DNA from 4 places in the Rhizobium sullae genome. Region 1 is predicted to be linked to each of the others. Evidence: predicted binding sites of a transcription regulator. Region 1 holds the regulator's gene; each other region holds the start of a gene.

The links. Region 1 encodes HrcA, which represses chaperone genes, less so after heat shock. Its sites were predicted from a motif close to GTTAGCACTCNCNNNNNGNGAGTGCTAAC; they were not measured.
Region 2: a site for HrcA is predicted at 1,754-1,782, ahead of groES (co-chaperone GroES). Genes of this name have one in related genera too.
Region 3: a site for HrcA is predicted at 1,214-1,242, ahead of N2599_RS23320 (co-chaperone GroES). Genes of this name have one in related genera too.
Region 4: a site for HrcA is predicted at 1,919-1,947, ahead of groES (co-chaperone GroES). Genes of this name have one in related genera too.

Annotation. Positions count from the first base shown of each region.
Region 1 covers NZ_CP104143.1:11,369-14,488, forward strand. The annotation lists gene rph (ribonuclease PH) at 1-614, opposite strand, end outside; gene hrcA (heat-inducible transcriptional repressor HrcA) at 798-1,886, shown strand; gene grpE (nucleotide exchange factor GrpE) at 1,986-2,618, shown strand; gene N2599_RS00070 (nucleoside hydrolase) at 2,651-3,120, opposite strand, start outside.
Region 2 covers NZ_CP104145.1:181,603-184,722, reverse strand. The annotation lists gene N2599_RS34975 (recombinase family protein) at 1-26, shown strand, start outside; gene N2599_RS34970 (DUF7986 domain-containing protein) at 10-1,359, shown strand; partial or broken gene N2599_RS34965 (IS6 family transposase) at 1,400-1,588, opposite strand; gene groES (co-chaperone GroES) at 1,837-2,133, shown strand; gene groL (chaperonin GroEL) at 2,189-3,120, shown strand, end outside.
Region 3 covers NZ_CP104144.1:557,455-560,574, forward strand. The annotation lists gene groL (chaperonin GroEL) at 1-801, opposite strand, end outside; gene N2599_RS23320 (co-chaperone GroES) at 865-1,161, opposite strand; gene N2599_RS23325 (maltotransferase domain-containing protein) at 1,587-3,120, shown strand, end outside.
Region 4 covers NZ_CP104146.1:142,574-145,693, forward strand. The annotation lists gene groL (chaperonin GroEL) at 1-1,512, opposite strand, end outside; gene groES (co-chaperone GroES) at 1,568-1,864, opposite strand; partial or broken gene N2599_RS37115 (TlpA family protein disulfide reductase) at 2,157-2,303, opposite strand; partial or broken gene N2599_RS37120 (IS6 family transposase) at 2,312-3,062, shown strand; partial or broken gene N2599_RS37125 (glutamate synthase subunit alpha) at 3,119-3,120, shown strand, end outside.

The DNA of each region.
Region 1 (3,120 bases):
GCGGTACCCTGAATTTCAACGATGCCGCCTGCGCCCGTCATGACGAAGTTCGCATCGGTTTCTGCGGAGGAATCTTCGAGATAATCGAGGTCGATCACCGGCTGGCTGGCGAAGATACCGCAGGAAATTGCGGCGATGTGATCTTTGAGCACGCGCTCGACCTTGATCATGTTGCGGGCCTCCATCCATTTCAGGCAGTCGTACAGCGCAATCCAGGCGCCCGTAATGGAGGCCGTGCGCGTACCGCCATCAGCCTGAATAACGTCGCAGTCGAGCGTGATCTGGCGTTCGCCGAGTTCCTTAAGGTCGACGACGGCACGGAGCGAACGGCCGATGAGGCGCTGGATTTCCTGCGTGCGCCCGCCCTGCTTGCCGGCTGCGGCCTCGCGTTTCATGCGCTCGCCGGTTGCGCGCGGTAGCATGCCATATTCGGCCGTGACCCAGCCCTTTCCTGTATTGCGCAGCCACGGCGGCGTCTTGTCTTCCAGGCTTGCGGTACAGAGCACATGCGTATCGCCGAATTTCACGAGGCAGGAACCTTCCGCATGCTTTGAAAAATTGCGCTCGAAAGTGACCTTGCGCATCTGGTCGGTTTTTCTGCCTGAAGGCCGCATTCTAATCTCCTGAAGCATGATGCCGAAATGCGTTAAGCGGTTTTCGGATAACGTCGTGAAGTGCTCAATGGTATCGACCGCTTCTACGATTGGCGGCAACCATTTGCAAATTCCCTTTTGCTACGAGGGCGAGAACGGCTATATTTTAGGGATCGTCATCAGCGCGCAGGTCAAAGGAAATTCATGGGGTTCAGGTCGACGTCGGTTTCGGATGCCGTTGCGGCGCTGGATGAACGCTCTAAGGAAATCTTCCGCCGCATCGTCGAGGGCTATCTGGAAAGTGGCGAGCCGCTCGGCTCCCGCAATCTCTCGCGCATCCTGCCTATGTCGCTATCGCCCGCTTCCGTGCGCAATGTGATGAGCGACCTGGAAGCGCTAGGCCTGATCTACTCGCCACATGTCAGCGCGGGACGCCTGCCGACGCAGGGCGGCCTCCGGTTCTTCGTTGATGCTTTCATGCAGGTCGGCGACCTTTCCGCCGAGGACCGTGCGAACATCGACCGCCAGGTTCGTCCTGAAAGCCTTAACGCTCCTGTGGAAACGATGATGAACGAGGCAAGCCGGATGCTGTCCGGCATTTCGCGGGGCGCGGGGCTCGTCATCACATCGAAGAGCGATCCGGTCCTCAAGCATGTCGAGTTCATCCGCCTGGAGCCCACCAAGGCGCTGGCCGTGCTCGTCGGCGATCACGATCAGGTCGAAAACCGCATTATCGAATTGCCAGCAGGCGTTACGTCGTCGCAGCTGACGGAGGCCGCGAATTTCCTCAATGCCCATATGTCCGGCCAGACTTTGCCGGAATTGCGCAAGCAGCTCAGTCACTTAAAGGAGAACGTCCGCCACGAGCTTGATGCGTTGTCCAGGGACCTTGTCGAGCGCGGTATTGCCGTTTGGTCTGGCGATGCGGATGAAGGCAAGCCACCGCAGCTTATCATTCGCGGCCGATCCAATCTGCTCGAGGGCCTGGCAGGCGCGGAGGACCTTGACCGTCTGCGCATGCTTTTCGACGATCTCGAAAAGAAGGACAGCCTAATCGAGCTGCTGAATCTGGCCGAAACCGGCCCGGGCGTGCGTATCTTCATCGGTTCTGAGAACAAGCTCTTTTCGCTTTCCGGCTCCTCGCTGATTGTTGCGCCCTATCGCGATGATGACGACCGCATTGTCGGCGCCGTTGGCGTCATCGGTCCGACGCGGCTCAATTACTCGCGCATCGTGCCGATGGTGGATTACACAGCGCAACTGATTTCCCGACTTGCGCGCGGCACGCTGTAAACTCCCGAATTGCTCCTTCTTTGTCACGCAGACTTGATTTTTTGCGATCGAAGTTCGATATCGGGCGCATCTCAAGAAAACCTACTACCGGAGACCGTCATGACGGACGAAACGACGAAAAACGGACCAGACGCTGCCGCGGCTGAAGCCGCAGACGACGCTGCCGCAAACGTCGAGAACGAAACCACGGTTGAAGCGCCGCCACAGCCGGATCCGCTTGAAGTGCTCAAGGCTGAGAATGTCGAGCTGCGTGAGCGCTATCTGCGCCTTGCCGCCGAAATGGACAATCTGCGACGTCGCACTGAGCGCGATGTGAAGGATGCAAAGTCCTACTCAGTCGCGGGCTTCGCGCGCGATATGCTTGCCGTCTCGGATAATTTGCGCCGCGCCCTCGATGCTATCCCAGCCGAAGCGAAGGAAGCGGGCGAGGCGGGCCTCGACACATTGATCGAAGGTGTCGAGATGACCGAGCGCTCGATGCTCTCCGCGCTTGAGCGTCACGGCGTCCGCAAGCTGGATCCGGTCGGCCAGAAGTTCGATCCGAACTTCCATCAGGCGATGTTCGAGGTCCCGAATGCCGAAGTGCCGAACAACACGGTCGTCCAGGTCGTTCAGGCAGGCTTCACGATCGGCGAGCGGGTTCTTCGCCCGGCAATGGTTGGCGTCGCCAAGGGCGGCCCGAAGGCAGCTGAAGCGGATATCAATACGGCGTTCACCGAAAAGGACGCCTGATCTCTCAGACGCCTCAACGATCAGTCTGAAAATCAGATGCGGGCGAAGCGCTCGATCAGTAGATCGAAGAAGCCGTCCGCATCCACATGGCGCATCACCTTGGCATTGCGCTTACGGTCGGTCACATGCCACCAGTCGACGACCGTCATGCCCACGGTCAGCTCCGACTTCACCTCGATCTCGACATTGCAGTCACGGCCCTTGAAAAGCTCCGGCTTTAGCAGGTAGGCGACGACAGTCGGATCGTGTAGCGGCCCGCCGTCGGAGCCATATTTCTCGACATCGAAGCGCTCAAAAAACTCCAGCATTTCGACCATTGCTTTCGCTGGTGCCGTACCGAGATCGGCCATGCGCTTTACGCGATCCTTCCGCGTCAGCAGCTGATGCGTCACGTCGAGCGGCATCATCACGATCGACACGCCCGAACGGAAGACGATGTCGGCCGCTTCCGGATCGACATAGATGTTGAATTCCGCGGCCGGTGTGATGTTGCCGCCCTCGA
Region 2 (3,120 bases), on a different replicon from region 1:
AGACCTTCCATGCCGACCAGCCATGACCTCAAAGGTCTGATGAAGTTCCTTGCCCGGGAAGAATGGCGCGAATGCTTTGACGAGGTGTTCTACGACCATTTCGGGCCAGTCCTGGATGCTGGCGACATGGACTTCGAGGACATCGCCGAAATCCTTGGCGACGACTGGGCTATGACGCTCTGGGGCTGCGCCTTCGAGGATTTCCTGACCCAGGACTTCGAGGTCGAGGGCGGCAACATCGTCGACGAATATCTCAAACGTCGCGGCTGGAAGGAAAATGCCCAGGCAAAAAACTGTATGAAGGCGCTGCGCACTTCCGTCATGAGCCTTTACGAAGTCAGTGAGATCGTGCCGGGCAAGTCGCTCGCCGCGCGAGATCTTGTTCGTGGTGGTGACCCGATCGCGGTCAGTGAGGGAACAGCTACAAGTACCCTCAAGCAGTGGGACAGGATCGCCGCCCGGATTGTCCCCGTCATGGGCACAAACGTCTTCGCCGGAGGCCTTCTGCCGTTCACGCCGCAGGCCACCGATGCGCTGTTCGATGGCCTGCGGCAGATGTTCGGCAAAAAGAATGCGAAGAAGCTGCCGGTCATCAAGGACGAGGAGCTTCAGGCCGCCGCCTCCATGTTCACGCTTTCATGGCTGTTCGATACGCTTGAACGCGCCGCAGGGCTGCCATCGATGCAGAACGCGGATGGTGATGAGCTCATATTCCATGACGTCAGGTTTCCGCTCGCCTCCGGAATTGCCCAGAAGGATGTTGCCGCACGGGTTAGCAACATTCCCGGCATGTCGCAGGAAAACGCAAAATTCTGGAACTGGCTTGAGCAAAAGCCGAAGCACGACGCCCGTAAACGCAGTGCACCGTCTTTCGACACTACGATGGAAAACGGGGCGCGGGTGCGGGGAAATGTGGAATTGAAGGGGAAATTCCTGCACCTGGCGACCAACTCGGCAGAGCGCGCACAAGATGGAACGACCTTGATCCAGCAGGCTCTCGGTGATCTCGTCCGCGCCCCGCTTACAGAAATCCGCACGGTCGAACAGATGATGGCCGAGCGGCCGGCACGCGAAAAGGAAGCCCCCGCGCCTGAAATCCCGCCCGAAATTGCCGAGCAGGTCGTTCATCAGTTCATGGACCGGCAATATCGTGAAACCCTTGATCAGCCGGTCGGCATGCTCGGCAACAAGACGCCGCGTCAGGCCGCAAAATCAGCCGCTAGCCGACAAAAGGTCGCCGAATGGCTCAAATATCTCGAAAACCAGTCTTCACGGCAGCCAAATCCGGCAGATCCTATGGCGACATACAGTTTTGAGTGGATGTGGCACGAACTCGGCGTCATCGATCTGCGCCAATAACCGCTACCGCATATCCGTGTCCCAAAAATGCACTGAGGCCGGCATAAGCCGTTCCGAATTTGCGACCCCATCTCCGGATCGTCTCATGGGAGACGACGATACCGCGCTCCAGCAGCATCTCCTCGACCATCCTCAGGCTCAAAGGGAACCGAAAATACAGCCAGACCGCACGGGCGATGATCTGCGGTGGAAAGCGGTGGTTCTTGTAGCTTACGGCCGGACTGTTCATCCCAACCCATTACCGACAACCGTTAAGCCGCTGACAACGTGACATCACCCCAAACGGGCATAAGCGGATCGTGATCGGCAAATCCCCATGCATGCGGTCGCCTGTCCCGTTGCGAATTGGCCAATGCTTGACACGCACGTCAGCGAGGCATATCTCAGCCACGGTGCTAGCACTCTCGTGTGAGGAGTGCTAGCACGTCCACCGGATCGATGAAGATCCGCACTGTCACTTGATCGAGGGATTAGACAATGGCAAGCACCAATTTCCGTCCGCTGCACGACCGCGTCGTCGTCCGCCGCGTCGAATCTGAAGAACAGACCAAGGGCGGCATCATCATTCCGGACACCGCCAAGGAAAAGCCGCAGGAAGGCGAAATCGTCGCCGTCGGTTCCGGCGCTCGCGACGAGTCCGGCAAGGTCGTCGCTCTCGACGTCAAGGCTGGCGACCGCGTTCTGTTCGGCAAGTGGTCCGGCACCGAAGTCAAGATCAACGGCGAAGATCTGCTGATCATGAAGGAAGCCGACATCATGGGCATCATCGGCTGATCCAGCCGATCGCTTTTCCCGAAATTGCTGACAACCCTATTCTGGAGTTTTCAAAATGGCAGCTAAAGAAATTAAATTCGGCCGCACCGCGCGCGAAAAGATGCTGCGCGGCGTCGATATCCTCGCTGACGCAGTCAAGGTAACGCTCGGCCCCAAGGGCCGTAACGTCATCATCGATAAGTCCTTTGGCGCTCCGCGCATCACCAAGGACGGCGTCTCGGTCGCCAAGGAAATCGAACTTGACGACAAGTTCGAGAACATGGGCGCCCAGATGGTCCGCGAAGTTGCTTCGAAGACCAACGACATCGCCGGCGACGGTACCACGACCGCGACCGTTCTGGCTGCGTCGATCATCCGCGAAGGCAACAAGGCGGTTGCCGCCGGCATGAACCCGATGGACCTTAAGCGCGGCATCGATCTTGCCGTTGCTGAAGTCGTCAAGGATCTCCAGGCCAAGGCCAAGAAGATCTCGACCTCGGAAGAAGTTGCGCAGGTCGGCACGATCTCTGCAAACGGCGACCGGCAGGTCGGTCTCGACATTGCCGAAGCCATGCAGAAGGTTGGCAACGAAGGCGTCATCACCGTCGAAGAAGCCAAGACCGCCGAAACCGAACTCGAAGTCGTCGAAGGCATGCAGTTCGACCGTGGCTACCTCAGCCCGTACTTCGTGACTAACCCGGAAAAGATGGTTGCTGACCTCGACGACGCCTACATCCTTCTGCACGAGAAGAAGCTCTCGAACCTGCAGTCGATGCTCCCGGTTCTCGAAGCTGTCGTCCAGACCGGCAAGCCGCTGCTCATCATCGCTGAAGACGTCGAAGGCGAAGCGCTTGCAACACTCGTCGTCAACAAGCTGCGCGGCGGCCTGAAGATCGCTGCCGTCAAGGCTCCGGGCTTCGGCGACCGCCGCAAGGCCATGCTCGAGGACATCGCCATCCTGACGGGCGGCACGGTGATCTCCGAAGACCTCGGCATCAAGCTCGAGTC
Region 3 (3,120 bases), on a different replicon from region 1:
CAGCTTGTTGACGACGAGTGTTGCAAGCGCTTCGCCTTCGACGTCTTCGGAAATGATTAACAGAGGCATGCCGGTTTGAACGACGGCTTCCAGGATCGGAAGCATGGCCTGCAGGTTGGAAAGCTTCTTCTCATGCAATAGCACATAAGCATCTTCCAACTCCGCCACCATCTTTTCGGCATTGGTGACGAAGTAAGGTGAAAGGTAGCCGCGGTCGAACTGCATGCCTTCGACGACTTCGAGTTCGGTTTCAGCGGTCTTGGCTTCCTCGACCGTGATGACGCCATCGTTGCCAACCTTCTGCATCGCATCAGCGATATACTGACCGATTTCCTTCTCGCCGTTGGCCGAGATGGTACCGACCTGGGCAATCTCTTCCGACGTATTGATCTTTTGCGCCTTGGCAAGCAGATCCTTGACGACGGCGGTGACGGCGAGGTCGATACCGCGCTTCAGGTCCATCGGGTTCATGCCGGCTGCAACAGCTTTTGCGCCTTCGCGAACGATCGCCTGGGCAAGAACGGTTGCCGTCGTGGTGCCGTCGCCGGCGATGTCGCTGGTCTTCGACGCGACCTCGCGCAACATCTGGGCGCCCATGTTTTCGAACTTGTCTTCAAGCTCGATTTCCTTGGCCACCGAAACGCCGTCCTTGGTGATGCGCGGTGCGCCGAAGGACTTGTCGATCACGACGTTGCGGCCCCTCGGACCGAGCGTCACCTTCACGGCATCGGCGAGGATATCGACGCCGCGCAGCAGCTTTTCGCGCGCATCACGACCGAATTTGATTTGTTTGACAGACATGGAAAAACTCCCGGGCTGATCGCCCAATGGTCTTCATGAAGGGAAATAAAATGGAAGAAACGGTTAGGCGACAACGCCCATGACGTCGGCTTCCTTCATGATCAACAGGTCTTCGCCGTTGAACTTGATCTCGGTGCCGGACCATTTGCCGAACAGGATCCGGTCGCCGGCCTTGACCTCGAGCGGCTGGATCTGGCCGGCATCATCGCGCGCACCAGGCCCAACAGCGACAACTTCGCCCTCCTGCGGCTTTTCCTTGGCAGTATCTGGAATGATGATGCCACCCTTGGTCTTGGCGTCAGCCTCAATACGGCGCACGACGACACGGTCGTGCAACGGCCGAAAAATGGTACTAATCATTTCTGGGTTCCTCAACGAGAACGCAGCCGAATGGCCGATCTCGATAGACAATCTTAGCAGTCTTACGTTGAGAGTGCTAGGATTGATTCATGTTTTGGTCGCATTCGGCAAGTTTGCGCTCAAACGCGCCACGTATTTCCAGCCGAAGGGCAGCCCAGCACTGAAAAGCCATCGTTATCGATGCTTTGGCACATCGCGCCCTTAAGATGAAAAGCCGCAATTCAGTGATCGGGAACTGCTGACTGCGCCAATCGGGGCTTTTCAAGATAGTTGGCCCAGAACGGACGTCTCATTCGGGAAATTGCATTCCGGTCAGAGCTCCGGTCAACCCTGCACCACGTACCGAAATGGTGGCCAATTGCGACAGCACAAAGGAACAAGCACGGTAGCCTTGCAGTTAATGCGTAAACCGTTAGGCACCCACGATGAACACGCGCCCCCAATTCGCGTCGCGAACCTCGCAACTGCCGCCGCAGATTTACTACGTGCATCCTCTGATGTTGAAGGGGTTGGAGGCGTGGAGGGAGGTCTTTGCGCATGCGAGTGACCTTGGCTTTGACACGGTCCTGACGGCTCCGCCTTTCGAACGTGGCCATAACACCAGTGTCTTTGTCGCAAAAAGCTTCGATCGCCTCGATCCGGAATTAGGGCTGGGTGACTCCGTCACGGACGCCGTCAGAGACTTGGTCCAAGCAGCAACAGACAACAACCTCAAGATTATGCTCGACCTGGTCGTTGATCGGGTCGCCGTTGATAAGCCTTTAGGATCGATCATCGCCGATCCGCGCGTACCCCCGCACGAAGCCGGCAGCCGGCGCATCGATTTCACACGTGAACCGGGCCATATCGACGACTGGCTTAGTCGGATGAGGCTGCTTACAGACCTCGGAATTGCAGGCTTTCGCTGCCTTGGTATCGCAAGCCTGGCTCCAGAAGCCTGGTTCAACATTATCATGTCGAGCCGTAAATCGGCGCCGCAAACAACCTTTCTGGCTTGGACACCTGGCACCGACTTAAAGGATCGCAAGGCCCTGGAGGGCATCGGCTTTGATGGCAGCTTCTCCTCGTTGGCATGGTGGGACCTCGAGGAGCGATGGATCATGGACGAATACCAGATCCAGAGGCAGATCGGTTATCAGATCACGTTTCCTGAAGCGCCGTTCGGCAAGCGCATGGCCCACGGCACCGACAGCCAAGAGGTTTTGCAGCGCAAGGCTGTCCGGGCACTGCGGCTCTCTTCCACATTTGCCAGCGGCCTGATGATCCCGATGGGCTTCGAATACGGTGCCGCGACACCACTCGATCCCATGCATGGGGATGGAACCGGCCTGCGCGGCCTTCGCGAACAGGGCGCGTTCGACCTTTCCAGCGATATCCGCGCCGTCAATGCCTGGACCAACAAAACGGCCGCCGGCTTCGCGCGTCGGCCTCTCAAGCTCATCTCCACCAGCCAAACGCCGGCCGTTGCTCTGATGCAGACGGACCAAGAGGATATGCATAGCTCACAGAAAGTGCGCGTGGTCGTCCTCAACCGCGACCTGCGGCGCAGCGTCAGCGCGCCGTTCAATCTTTTGCGTGAGGCCGCATCCTCGTTCCTACCGCTGATCAACCCGCAAGACGATGATGAGATTCTTGCCGCCCAACTGAAGCTGAAACCGGGTGAGCTTCGCGTTTTCGAAGGACAGTCATCCGTTCCCATCATTGACGCGGTTGCAGTACCTGCTGTCAGCGAGGCAGCGGCATCTGCAAGACTGGCAATCGAAAAGATCACGCCGGCAGTCGACGAGGGTCGTTTCGTCGTCAAACGCGTTGTCGGCGAAGTGATAAAGGTTGAGGCCGATATTTTTGGAGACGGCCACGACCCCCTTTCGGCGGCACTTCTGTGGCGGCCGGCCGATCAGAGCGGGTGGAACGAAACCCGCATGGAGCTCGTCGAAAATGACCGCTGGCGCGCCGAAT
Region 4 (3,120 bases), on a different replicon from region 1:
CAGAGCCGTGCGGACGACCTTGACCGGGTCGACGATACCCATGGCGATCATATCGCCATATTCGCTCGTCTGGGCGTTGTAGCCGTAGTTGTCGTCATTTTTGTCGAGGATCTTGCCAACGACGATCGAAGCTTCGTCACCAGCGTTGTCAGCGATCTGGCGAACCAGCGACTGCAGCGACTTGCGAACGATGTTGATGCCGGCTTCCTGGTCGTCGTTCACACCCTTGGACGTGATCTTGACGGAGGAACGGAGCAGGGCAACGCCGCCGCCGGGGACGATACCTTCCTGAACAGCAGCGCGCGTCGCATTGAGGGCGTCGTCGATGCGGTCCTTCTTTTCCTTCACTTCGACTTCCGTCGAGCCGCCGACGCGGATGACGGCAACACCACCGGCGAGCTTGGCAAGACGTTCCTGCAGCTTTTCGCGGTCGTAGTCGGAGGTGGTTTCTTCGATCTGCGCCTTGATCTGGGCAACGCGGCCTTCGATGTCCGACTTGGCGCCGGCGCCGTCGACGATCGTGGTGTTTTCCTTGGAGATCGAAACCTTCTTGGTGCGACCGAGCATGTCGAGGGTAACGGACTCGAGCTTGATGCCGAGGTCTTCGGAGATCACCGTGCCGCCCGTCAGGATGGCGATGTCCTCGAGCATGGCCTTGCGGCGGTCGCCGAAGCCCGGAGCCTTGACGGCAGCGATCTTCAGGCCGCCGCGCAGCTTGTTGACGACGAGTGTTGCAAGCGCTTCGCCTTCGACGTCTTCAGCGATGATGAGCAGCGGCTTGCCGGTCTGGACGACAGCTTCGAGAACCGGGAGCATCGACTGCAGGTTCGAGAGCTTCTTCTCGTGCAGAAGGATGTAGGCGTCGTCGAGGTCAGCAACCATCTTTTCCGGGTTAGTCACGAAGTACGGGCTGAGGTAGCCACGGTCGAACTGCATGCCTTCGACGACTTCGAGTTCGGTTTCGGCGGTCTTGGCTTCTTCGACGGTGATGACGCCTTCGTTGCCAACCTTCTGCATGGCTTCGGCAATGTCGAGACCGACCTGCCGGTCGCCGTTTGCAGAGATCGTGCCGACCTGCGCAACTTCTTCCGAGGTCGAGATCTTCTTGGCCTTGGCCTGGAGATCCTTGACGACTTCAGCAACGGCAAGATCGATGCCGCGCTTAAGGTCCATCGGGTTCATGCCGGCGGCAACCGCCTTGTTGCCTTCGCGGATGATCGACGCAGCCAGAACGGTCGCGGTCGTGGTACCGTCGCCGGCGATGTCGTTGGTCTTCGAAGCAACTTCGCGGACCATCTGGGCGCCCATGTTCTCGAACTTGTCGTCAAGTTCGATTTCCTTGGCGACCGAGACGCCGTCCTTGGTGATGCGCGGAGCGCCAAAGGACTTATCGATGATGACGTTACGGCCCTTGGGGCCGAGCGTTACCTTGACTGCGTCAGCGAGGATATCGACGCCGCGCAGCATCTTTTCGCGCGCGGTGCGGCCGAATTTAATTTCTTTAGCTGCCATTTTGAAAACTCCAGAATAGGGTTGTCAGCAATTTCGGGAAAAGCGATCGGCTGGATCAGCCGATGATGCCCATGATGTCGGCTTCCTTCATGATCAGCAGATCTTCGCCGTTGATCTTGACTTCGGTGCCGGACCACTTGCCGAACAGAACGCGGTCGCCAGCCTTGACGTCGAGAGCGACGACCTTGCCGGACTCGTCGCGAGCGCCGGAACCGACGGCGACGATTTCGCCTTCCTGCGGCTTTTCCTTGGCGGTGTCCGGAATGATGATGCCGCCCTTGGTCTGTTCTTCAGATTCGACGCGGCGGACGACGACGCGGTCGTGCAGCGGACGGAAATTGGTGCTTGCCATTGTCTAATCCCTCGATCAAGTGACAGTGCGGATCTTCATCGATCCGGTGGACGTGCTAGCACTCCTCACACGAGAGTGCTAGCACCGTGGCTGAGATATGCCTCGCTGACGTGCGTGTCAAGCATTGGCCAATTCGCAACGGGACAGGCGACCGCATGCATGGGGATTTGCCGATCACGATCCGCTTATGCCCGTTTGGCGATGCTTCGCGGAAGCGTCCTTCATCTGAGCTGGCGATTAGCGCCCCTCGCAACGAGAAGACGCCGAGCTTTGGTGCAAATGGAATAGAAGGTCATTCAAGAGCTCCTCTTTCAGCCGGGTTCTCCTGCTCCGCCTTCGGCGTGGCACCGTTCGAAACATTCGTCTGCGGAGCAACACAAACATCGCCGTAACAAACCTTCTCGCCCTTGTAGTTGGCCAGGATCTGCAGCAGATGTGGTAGGGGTGATGTCACGTTGTCAGCGGCTTAACGGTTGTCGGGTAATGGGTTGGGATGAACAGTCCGGCCGTAAGCTACAAGAACCACCGCTTTCCACCGCAGATCATCGCCCGTGCGGTCTGGCTGTATTTTCGGTTCCCTTTGAGCCTGAGGATGGTCGAGGAGATGCTGCTGGAGCGCGGTATCGTCGTCTCCCATGAGACGATCCGGAGATGGGGTCGCAAATTCGGAACGGCTTATGTCAGGCAGTTGTGCAGAAAGAGGCCTTCGCGAAAGGATATCTGGCATCTGGACGAGGTGGTGATTTCCATCGGCGGCCGCAAACATTGGCTCTGGCGTGCCGTTGACCAAGACGGTTACGTTCTCGACGAGATCGTTCAAGCCCGCCGCGATACCCAAGCCGCCAGGCGATTGCTGGTCAGGCTGCTGAAGAAGCAAGGCCTGACGCCGAAGCGGATCGTCACCGACAAATTGCGCTCATATGGTGCTGCAAGACGGGAGGTGATGCCCGCCGTCGAACATCGATCGCACAAGGGCCTGAACAATCGAGCCGAGAATTCTCACGTGCCGCTTCGAAAACGGGAGCGGATGATGCAGGGATTTCGATCCGTCGGCGGCTTGCAACGGTTCATATCGATCTTTTCGGCACTCCGAAATCTCTTCGTCCCCCCGCACCAGAAAAACTCAGCCCTCGCCATCCACATCCATCGGATCCGCGCAATGGCGCAGTGGAAAGCCGTGACCGGCGCAACCGCCTGACGTCTCACATAAGCGCCTTGTTCCGACCTTGATCAAACAACGTGACATCGCCCCTCTA